Regions from separate parts of the Ensifer sp. R-19 genome, predicted to be linked through region 1. Evidence: predicted binding sites of a transcription regulator. Region 1 holds the regulator's gene; the other holds the start of a gene.

Region 1 (4,467 bases):
CGTCAACCTCAACATCCGCGAGAACACGGTAACGGCGCTGATCGGTCCGTCGGGCTGCGGCAAGTCGACCTTCCTGCGCACGCTGAACCGCATGAACGACACCATCGAGAACTGCCGCGTCACCGGCAAGATCACGCTCGATGAGGACGACATCTACGACCCGACCATTGACGTGGTCGAGCTGCGCGCCCGCGTCGGCATGGTCTTCCAGAAGCCGAACCCGTTCCCGAAGTCGATCTACGACAACGTCGCCTACGGTCCGCGCATCCACGGACTTGCCCGCACCAAGGCGGACTTTGACGAGGTGGTCGAGACCAGCCTGCAGAAGGCAGGTTTGTGGAACGAGGTGAAGGACCGCCTGCAGGAGCCGGGTACCGGCCTTTCCGGTGGTCAGCAGCAGCGCCTTTGCATCGCACGCGCTGTTGCCGTCAGCCCGGAAGTCATCCTCATGGACGAGCCCTGCTCGGCACTCGACCCGATCGCGACCGCCAAGGTCGAGGAACTCATCCACGAACTGCGCACGAACTTCACGATCGTCATCGTGACCCACTCGATGCAGCAGGCCGCCCGCGTTTCGCAGCGCACCGCCATGTTCCACCTCGGCAATCTTGTCGAGGAGAACGACACCGACAAGATGTTCACCAATCCGGATGACCAGCGCACCCAGGATTACATCATGGGCCGCTTCGGCTGAGGCCAATCACGGCTGCAACAGTCACTGGAAAGCGCCTGTAAGGATCGACGATCATGTCCATGCATATCATGTCCGCCTATGACGAAGAACTGAAGTACCTGACGCGCCGCATCTCGGAAATGGGCGGTCTCGCCGAGCAGATGGTCGCCGAATCCGTCCGCGCCCTGGTCAATTCCGACCTGGCGCTGGCGCAGAAGGTAATCTCGGACGACACTGTTCTCGATGATGCCGAGCGCCAGATCGGCGAGAAGGCGATTGTCACGATCGCCAAGCGCCAGCCGGTCGCCGCCGACCTTCGCGAGATCATGGGGTCGATCCGCATCGCCTCCGACCTGGAGCGTGTCGGCGACCTCGGCAAGAACACTGCCAAGCGCGTGATCGCGGTTGCCGGTTCCGGCATCCCGCGCAAGCTCGCCCGCGGTCTCGAGCATCTCGCCGAGCTCGCTCTGGTGCAGCTCAAGGAAGTGCTCGACGTCTATGCCTCGCGTTCGCCGGAAAAGGCCAACAGCATTCGCGAACGCGACGAGGAGATCGACGCGATCTACACCTCGCTGTTCCGCGAGCTGCTCACCTACATGATGGAAGATCCGCGCAACATCACGCCCTGCACGCATCTTCTGTTCTGTGCCAAGAACATCGAGCGTATCGGCGACCACGCGACCAACATCGCCGAGACGATCTATTACATGGCGACGGGTGCCCAGCCGGAAGGTGAGCGCCCGAAGGATGACAACACGTCGACGTTGGGCTCGGTCAACGACTAGAAGGTTTGAGCGGGATGCGGGGGACAACCGCATACACTTTTCCCCATCCCGCTCTGGCGTTAAACGCGCCGTTCGCAATGCATGCCCCATGAATATCATCCGGTCGCGGCTTCGGTCGCGGCCCCGAATTCCTGCATCTGAAGCATGCGGCTTTTCGCACCGCCTTTGAAATTGGCGGGGGTGCTCCAGATTTAGAGTGTCTGAGTGCCGGCCGGTCCGCTGGACCCGCACGGCGCTCGCGGTAAGGAGACGTTACCTGATGTTGCCAAAAATCGCCGTGGTCGAAGACGAAGAGGCGCTGAGCGTCCTGCTGCGTTACAATCTGGAAGCTGAAGGCTTCGACGTCGATACGATCCTCAGGGGTGACGAGGCGGAGATCCGGCTACAGGAACGCCTGCCCGACCTTCTGATCCTCGACTGGATGTTGCCTGGCGTCTCCGGCATCGAGCTTTGCCGTAGGTTGCGCCAGCGCCCGGAGACGGAGCGGCTGCCGATCATCATGCTGACGGCGCGCGGCGAGGAAAGCGAGCGCGTTCGCGGTCTCGCGACCGGGGCCGACGACTATGTGGTCAAGCCCTTCTCCACGCCGGAGCTGATGGCCCGCGTCAAGGCGATGCTCCGCCGGGCGAAGCCCGAAGTTCTCTCGACGCTGCTGCGCTGCGGCGACATCGAGCTCGACCGGGAAACCCATCGCGTCCATCGTCGCAGCCGCGAAGTTCGCCTGGGGCCGACGGAGTTCCGCCTGCTGGAGTTCCTGATGTCCTCTCCGGGCCGTGTCTTCTCGCGCTCGCAGTTGCTGGACGGCGTCTGGGGCCACGACATCTATGTCGACGAGCGGACCGTCGACGTGCATGTCGGCCGCCTGCGCAAGGCGCTGAACTTCTCGACCATGCCTGATGTCATCCGCACCGTGCGCGGCGCCGGCTACTCGCTCGAAAGCTGAGAAGGGCAAACAGAAGTCAATAAAAAAGGGGCCGATCGGCCCCTTTCGTTTTGGTCCTGTGCGGATCCTTAGCGCATCCGACGGCGCTCGGCGGACGGCTGGTAGGCAAGCCGCGCATGGAAGCTGCAATAGGGCGAAGCTTCCGGGGAATCGTTGCCGCAGAAATGGAACTCTTCCTTCAGCGGGTCGCCGATCGGCCACTTGCAGGTGCGTTCGGTGAGCTGGGTCAGCTCGAGGCGGCGCGACATTGGCACGACCACGTCGGTCTGGATGCTGAAATCCTGCTCGGCAACGAGATCGACTTCGATCTCCTCCTTGAGAACGGTGGCGCCGGACGGACGGGCAACGGTGCGGGTCGAAACGCGCGAGGCGTAGTTCGGAGCGCGCGGCGCCGAGGTCGGCCGCTTCGGGCGGGCCGCCGCAGTGGCGCTGCCGCCGGCTTTGGCGCGGCCTGGAAGGCTCAGGCGATGAACCTTGCCGATGACAGCGTTACGGCTGACGCCGCCGAGCTGTGCCGCGATCTGGCTTGCGCTTAGGCCCTCGGACCAAAGCTTCTTCAGTTTCTCCACCCGCTCGTCAGTCCAGTTCATTTCTGCACTCTCCGTTCTCAGCGTTGGGGATGGCAGAATCCCTCACCGCACCCCGGTTGAATCTCGAGGTTGCAAACGCGATAACTCTTTTGGTGACTAGGTCCGCCGCATGCGTCTAGTAATTGAATGTTAACGTACTGACCGCCGGACTCCGTGGCAAGAGTCCCGGGATTCACGCCGAATCGATTTCGTAGTTTTCCCCAACTTGCTCGGCTGGCGTTGCATTTTTGCAAGCCCTACCGGCCGATTTTTTCGTCGCAGGGAAATGGATCTCGTTACCGCGCTGCAAGGCTTGGTTTTGTTGACATTGCAGTGCGAAATAGGAATAGTGCCTGCGCCGCCGAAAGGCGGCATTTTTGATTTTTATCGGGCCGCATGAAGCAGCGGGACCGATGCCGATTGGAGTGAAGGAGAGCCTCGCATGACTGCAACCACGCCGCTTTACGATACCTACATGCGCGCGCCGTTGCGTTTCGAGCGAGGAGAGGGCGTCTGGCTAATCGCCGAAGACGGCTCGCGCTATCTCGACTTCGCTGCCGGCGTTGCCGTGAACTCGCTCGGCCATGCGCATCCGCATCTCGTCGAGGCGCTGAAGGCGCAGGCCGAGAAGGTTTGGCACCTTTCCAACCTTTACGAGGTTCCCGGTCAGGAAAGTCTTGGACGCCGCCTGGCCGCCGTAACCTTTGCTGATCGGGTCTTCTTCACCAATTCCGGTGCGGAAGCGCTGGAATGCGCGATCAAGACGGCGCGGCGCTACCACTTCGCCAAAGGCCAGCCGGAGAAGTTTCACATCATCACCTTCGAGGGCGCCTTCCACGGCCGCACGATCGCGACGATCGCCGCCGGTGGTCAGCAAAAGTACATTGAAGGTTTCGGGCCAAAGGCCCCAGGGTTTTACCAGGTTCCGTTCGGCGACCTCGCAGCCGTCAAGAATGCGATCACCGAGGAGACCGCCGCGATCCTGATCGAGCCGATCCAGGGCGAGGGCGGCATCCGTCCCGCGACCAAGGAATTCATGCAGGAACTGCGCGCCCTCTGCGACGAATTCGGCCTGCTCCTGATCCTCGACGAGGTTCAGACCGGCGTCGGCCGCACCGGCAAGCTTTTTGCCCATGAGTGGACGGGCATCCGCCCGGATATCATGGCCGTTGCCAAGGGCATCGGTGGCGGCTTCCCGCTCGGCGCTTGCCTGGCGACGGAAGAGGCGGCCGCCGGCATGGTGGCGGGCACGCATGGCTCGACCTATGGCGGCAATCCGCTGGCGATGGCCGTCGGCAACGCCGTGCTCGACGTCATCCTCGCTGATGGCTTCCTCGCCCATGTGCGCGACGTCGCGCTCGTCTTCCGCCAGGGTCTTGCTTCGCTGAAGGATCGCTATCCCGATATCATCGAAGATATCCGCGGCGATGGCCTGATGCTGGGCATCAAGGTAAAGGGCCCCTCGGCGGATCTCCTGAAGGAGATCCGCGCCGAGAA
Region 2 (4,467 bases), 1.6 Mb from region 1:
CATCACGTAATCGATGAACCGGGCAAGGGCTGCGGCGCGGCCAGGGCGGCCGACGAGCCGGCAGTGCAGGCCGATGTTCATCATCTTGGCATCGCCCTGACGGCCTTCCTCATAGAGCACGTCGAAGCTGTCCTTGAGATAGGTGAAGAACTGGTCGCCGGAGTTGAAGCCCTGGTTGGTGGCAAAACGCATGTCGTTGGCATCGAGCGTATAGGGGATGATCAGATGCGGCTTGTCGGCCGGCAGCCCCCGCACCCAATAGGGCAGTTCGTCGGCGTAGCTGTCGCAGGAATAGAGGAAGCCGCCCTCCTCCAGCACCAGCTTCAGCGTATTGGCCGAAGGCTTGCCCTGGTAGATGCCGAGCGGGCGCTCGCCGGTCAGTTCCGTATGCAGACGGACGACTTCGCGGATATGCTCGCGCTCGACCTCCTCCGGAAAATCCTTGTATTCCAGCCAGCGCAGGCCGTGGCTGGCGATTTCCCAGCCGGCTTCCTTCATGGCCGCAACCGCTTCCGGATTGCGCGCCATGGCGAGCGTCACGCCGTAGACCGTCAGCGGAACGTTACGGCTCGTGAACATGCGCCACAGCCGCCAGAAACCGGAGCGTGCGCCATATTCGTAGATCGATTCCATGTTGAGATTACGCTGTCCCTGCCAGGGCTGCGCGCCGACGATCTCGGACAGCAGACATTCGGACGCCGCGTCGCCATCGAGAATGCAGCTCTCGCCGCCCTCCTCGTAGTTCAGCACGAACTGCACGGCAATGCGCGCATCGCCCGGCCAGTTTGCCTTCGGCGGATTGCGGCCGTAGCCAACGAGGTCGCGCGGATACTTAGTCTCAGACATCAAATCACCCTTCGATTTTTCCAGAACGGTATCACCGCCGACCGGATTGTCGATACCGAAATCTACCCGCGAAGGGTTGCTGGGCGACGAGTTCGGAATGAGACGAAGGCTGAATTCTGCGCTCTCACTAGCGATGCGCCATCAATGCCGCGACGATGAGCGGCAAGGGCCGGATCGATCCCGAACCAAGAGAGGGATCGGCGGCAACGCGCTTGGCGCGCTCGGCGCGCGCATTCGTGGAGATCTTGCCGAGCGGGTGCTGCGAATGCACGCGCAGGGGCGCGCCGGTCTCTTGCTCGACGAAGAGGGCAAGGCTGCCGATGGCAAGCGGCGTCGCCAGGCATGGCTCGAACAGGTCGCGAAGCGGCGCCTCGACCTGGCGTATCGCGTCCGACGCGAGCGGGCCAGTCAACATCATGTGAAAGCGGTACTCGTCCATCACATGAGGATCGCCCCAGCGGTGCAGGTTGGAAAACTGCGGTGCGGTCAGCCGATCCGGATCGGAGCGCTCGATCTCGTCTTCGCTGAGTGGCGCACGAAAAGCATCGAACTCCTGAACGATATTGGCGGCCAGCAGATGCATCGCGGTGCTCGGGACCTGCGGCATCAGGCCAAAGCACCGGCCGATGCGGGCGACCTCCAGGCGATCGATTTCGAACGGTGTCTGCGCGCCGGCAAAATGCATCAGCGCCTTCAGGAGCTGTGATTCCGTCATATCCGGATGCAGACGAAACGGCGACATCATCACCGCATGGAAACCGAAGCGGCGCGGTACGGCCGTATGGTAGGCGATGTCGGCAGAACTCAGGCCCGCAACCGAAGGCAGTTCCGTCGGTTCGCCGGAATAGACGTTGCGCCCAAGCCAGCTTGCGGCAACCGCGGAAAGCGGGTCGGCCATCGGCGGCGTAAAACAAATGGCGTAGCGCATGTCTGGCTCCGGTATCCGTTCGAGCGGGATGAGGAAAAATGCCTGCGGTTTTCCGCCCCGCTCCAATGAGATCGATCACGCTTATGAGTGCCGATCCGGCTCGGGATCATCGTGATCTATTGGCCGCGTCTTAGGTGATTTGCGTGACAGATTGACGAAGTGGATCCTGCAAAACCACGCGATCCCGCCGGCTTGCGCCGGATTTTCGGAACCATCCAGCCCAACGGCCGTTCCCTCAAGGTAACAATCAAGGATGGAGAAGAAGCGTGAGCTATCACAACGCAAACCTGCAGGATGCCCGGATCAAGGAAACCCATGACCTGATCGGAAGCGACAAGGTTGAAGGCACGAAGGTCTATGGCTCCGACAACAAGCACATCGGCTCGATCGAGCGCGTGATCATCGAAAAACGCAGCGGTCGCGTTGCCTACGCCGTGCTCGGTTTCGGCGGTTTCCTCGGCCTCGGCGAAGACCACTATCCGCTGCCCTGGGCGAAGTTGACCTATGACGAAAACCTCGGCGGCTATCGCACCGACGTGACGCGCGATCAGGTCGAGCGCGCACCGAAATATCGCGGCAACGAGGAATACAACTGGAACGAGGAAAACGGCCGTCGCGTCTACGACTACTACGGCGTACCGCCCTACTGGATGTAAGGTCGGACTTTCGAATGTCTGAATATTCGAGGCTCCGCCAGCGGCGGGGCCTTTCCTATGCCCGATCCTAGAGCGCCGTGCGTTCAAGTGAACGCACAAAGGACGCTCTAGCACTTTGAATCTAGAGCATCTTTCCGCTTCCAGTGATTCCACTTGAGAGCGGGATGCTCTAGAGATGCTTCTCGCGAAGCGCCGCAATGTGGTTCCGGCACAGGAAGGATTCCGGCAGATCGAGCGTCGCGAGACCGGCGATCTCGTCGACAACGAAGCGCGCCAACCGATGCGCAATCCCGAAGCTCACCTTGAAGCCGCCGGTCAGCACGGAAATGTTCGAATGATCAGGGTGCCGCCCGACCATGGGTTCGCGCCCCGCCGACTTTGGCCTGAGCCCGGCCCAGCGCTCGACCACCTCCGCATCCGCCAGACACGGCGCCAGCAACGTGGCGCGTCGAAGGAGATCGTCGAGCTGTTCGTCCGTGGACAGTGGATCGGCAAAGCTGTTCTCGCTGGTGCTGCCGATCGCCACATGGCCATCGTCATGAGCGATGATGTAGACGCCATCGGTGAAAATAACCGGCAGGCCTGGATCGACATCCGCCCTCAAGAGCGCGGCCTGGCCCTTGACCGCCGTGCCGCTCGTCGCTTTCAGCGGCCCCGACACAGCATCGATCAGCGGGAAACTGCCGATGCCGGCAGCGATGATGCAATGGTCGAAGCTGAGCCGGCTGCCATCGTCACGCTCGGCCCTGCCGTGCGCCGGAAGGATGGCGCGCACGCCCGAGCCTTCATCGATCTGAACATTCTGCAACTGCAACAGGGCGGCACGCAGGGCCGACAGCGTGCGGCGCGGCGACACCCGCGCGGCCAGCGTATCGAAAACGACGCCATGCGCCGTTGCCTCCGTGCCTGGCCAACCCTGCGGGCCTTCCTCCTGGACATGCCAGAAGAATTGCCGGTCGCCCGCGCGCCATTGCTGTCGTGCGTCCTGTTCATGCCGGAGCGCAATGTCGCGTAAGTGCGGCTTGGCGAGCGGCATCAGCCGCCCGGTGCGGCGATAGCCGGTCGACACCCCCGCCTCGGCTTCGAGCTGCGCGATCTCCTCTTCGAGGGACACCAGCGCTTCGAACTGGAATTGCTTCTTGGCATTCCAGCGGTCGGGCATATGCGGCATGAGCGCGCCCAGTAGGCCGCCGCTCGCGCCGGCACCGATGGCCTGTTGCTCGACGAGCCGCACCGTCATGCCCTTGCGCGCGGCGGAAAGGGCGGCCCACAGCCCCATGATACCGCCGCCGACGACCAAAAGCTCGCTCATCGATTGACCTTCTCCGGCCGGCGGATTATCGCCTTTGCCATGACAGGACCAGCAGACCCGATCGACCCGCCAGCGCACCAAAACCTTGATTGGCACGAGGCCGATATGCCCTATTCCCGGGAGTTTGGCGATCACTTTTATTGCCGCACCGATGGGCGGCTGGAATGCGGTCACGTCTTCCTTTCGGGCAACGGCCTGCCGGAGCGCTGGGTCGGTACGGGCACCTTCCGCATCGGCGAACTGGGCTTCGGCACCGGGCTCAATTTCTGCGAGACATGGCGCCAGTGGAAGGCAACCGCTGGAGCCGGCGACCGCCTGCATTTCGTCTCATTCGAGCGATTTCCCATGGCCGCCGACGAGATTTCCCGTGCGCTCAGCCACTGGCCGGAAATCGATGCGGAACGGCTGGCCCTGATCTCCCGCTGGCCGGCAGACCCCGACGGTGACGTCCGCATCGACTTTGGCGACGGCGTCACCCTCACGGTCGTCTGCGGTCCGGCGCTCGAAGGTGTCGCCCGCACCGAACATCCGTTCGACGCCTGGTATCTCGACGGTTTCGCCCCCTCGCGCAATCCCGACATGTGGTCGGAAGAGCTGATGCGGCACGTCTTCGAAAAAACCGCGCCCAGCGGTAGCTTCGCGACCTATGCCGCCGCCGGTTTCGTCCGCCGCAATCTTCAGGCCGCCGGCTTCGTCGTCGAAAAACGCAAGGGTTTCGCCGGCAA

Evidence for each region. Region 1 encodes PhoB, which activates phosphate uptake and scavenging genes when phosphate is short. Its sites were predicted from a motif close to TGTCATNNANCTGTCAT; they were not measured.
Region 2: the regulator PhoB is predicted to act here: its motif matches at 1,918-1,934, upstream of ACN9MO_RS12780 (DUF1045 domain-containing protein).

What each region holds. Positions count from the first base shown of each region.
Region 1 covers NZ_CP184569.1:155,306-159,772, forward strand. Annotated here, with positions in the region: gene pstB (phosphate ABC transporter ATP-binding protein PstB) at 1-694, shown strand, start outside; gene phoU (phosphate signaling complex protein PhoU) at 745-1,458, shown strand; gene phoB (phosphate regulon transcriptional regulator PhoB) at 1,718-2,401, shown strand; gene ACN9MO_RS00755 (GcrA family cell cycle regulator) at 2,470-2,991, opposite strand; gene ACN9MO_RS00760 (aspartate aminotransferase family protein) at 3,413-4,467, shown strand, end outside.
Region 2 covers NZ_CP184569.1:2,603,729-2,608,195, forward strand. Annotated here, with positions in the region: gene puuE (allantoinase PuuE) at 1-846, opposite strand, end outside; gene ACN9MO_RS12780 (DUF1045 domain-containing protein) at 974-1,774, opposite strand; gene ACN9MO_RS12785 (PRC-barrel domain-containing protein) at 2,041-2,430, shown strand; gene ACN9MO_RS12790 (NAD(P)/FAD-dependent oxidoreductase) at 2,600-3,742, opposite strand; gene mnmD (tRNA (5-methylaminomethyl-2-thiouridine)(34)-methyltransferase MnmD) at 3,782-4,467, shown strand, end outside.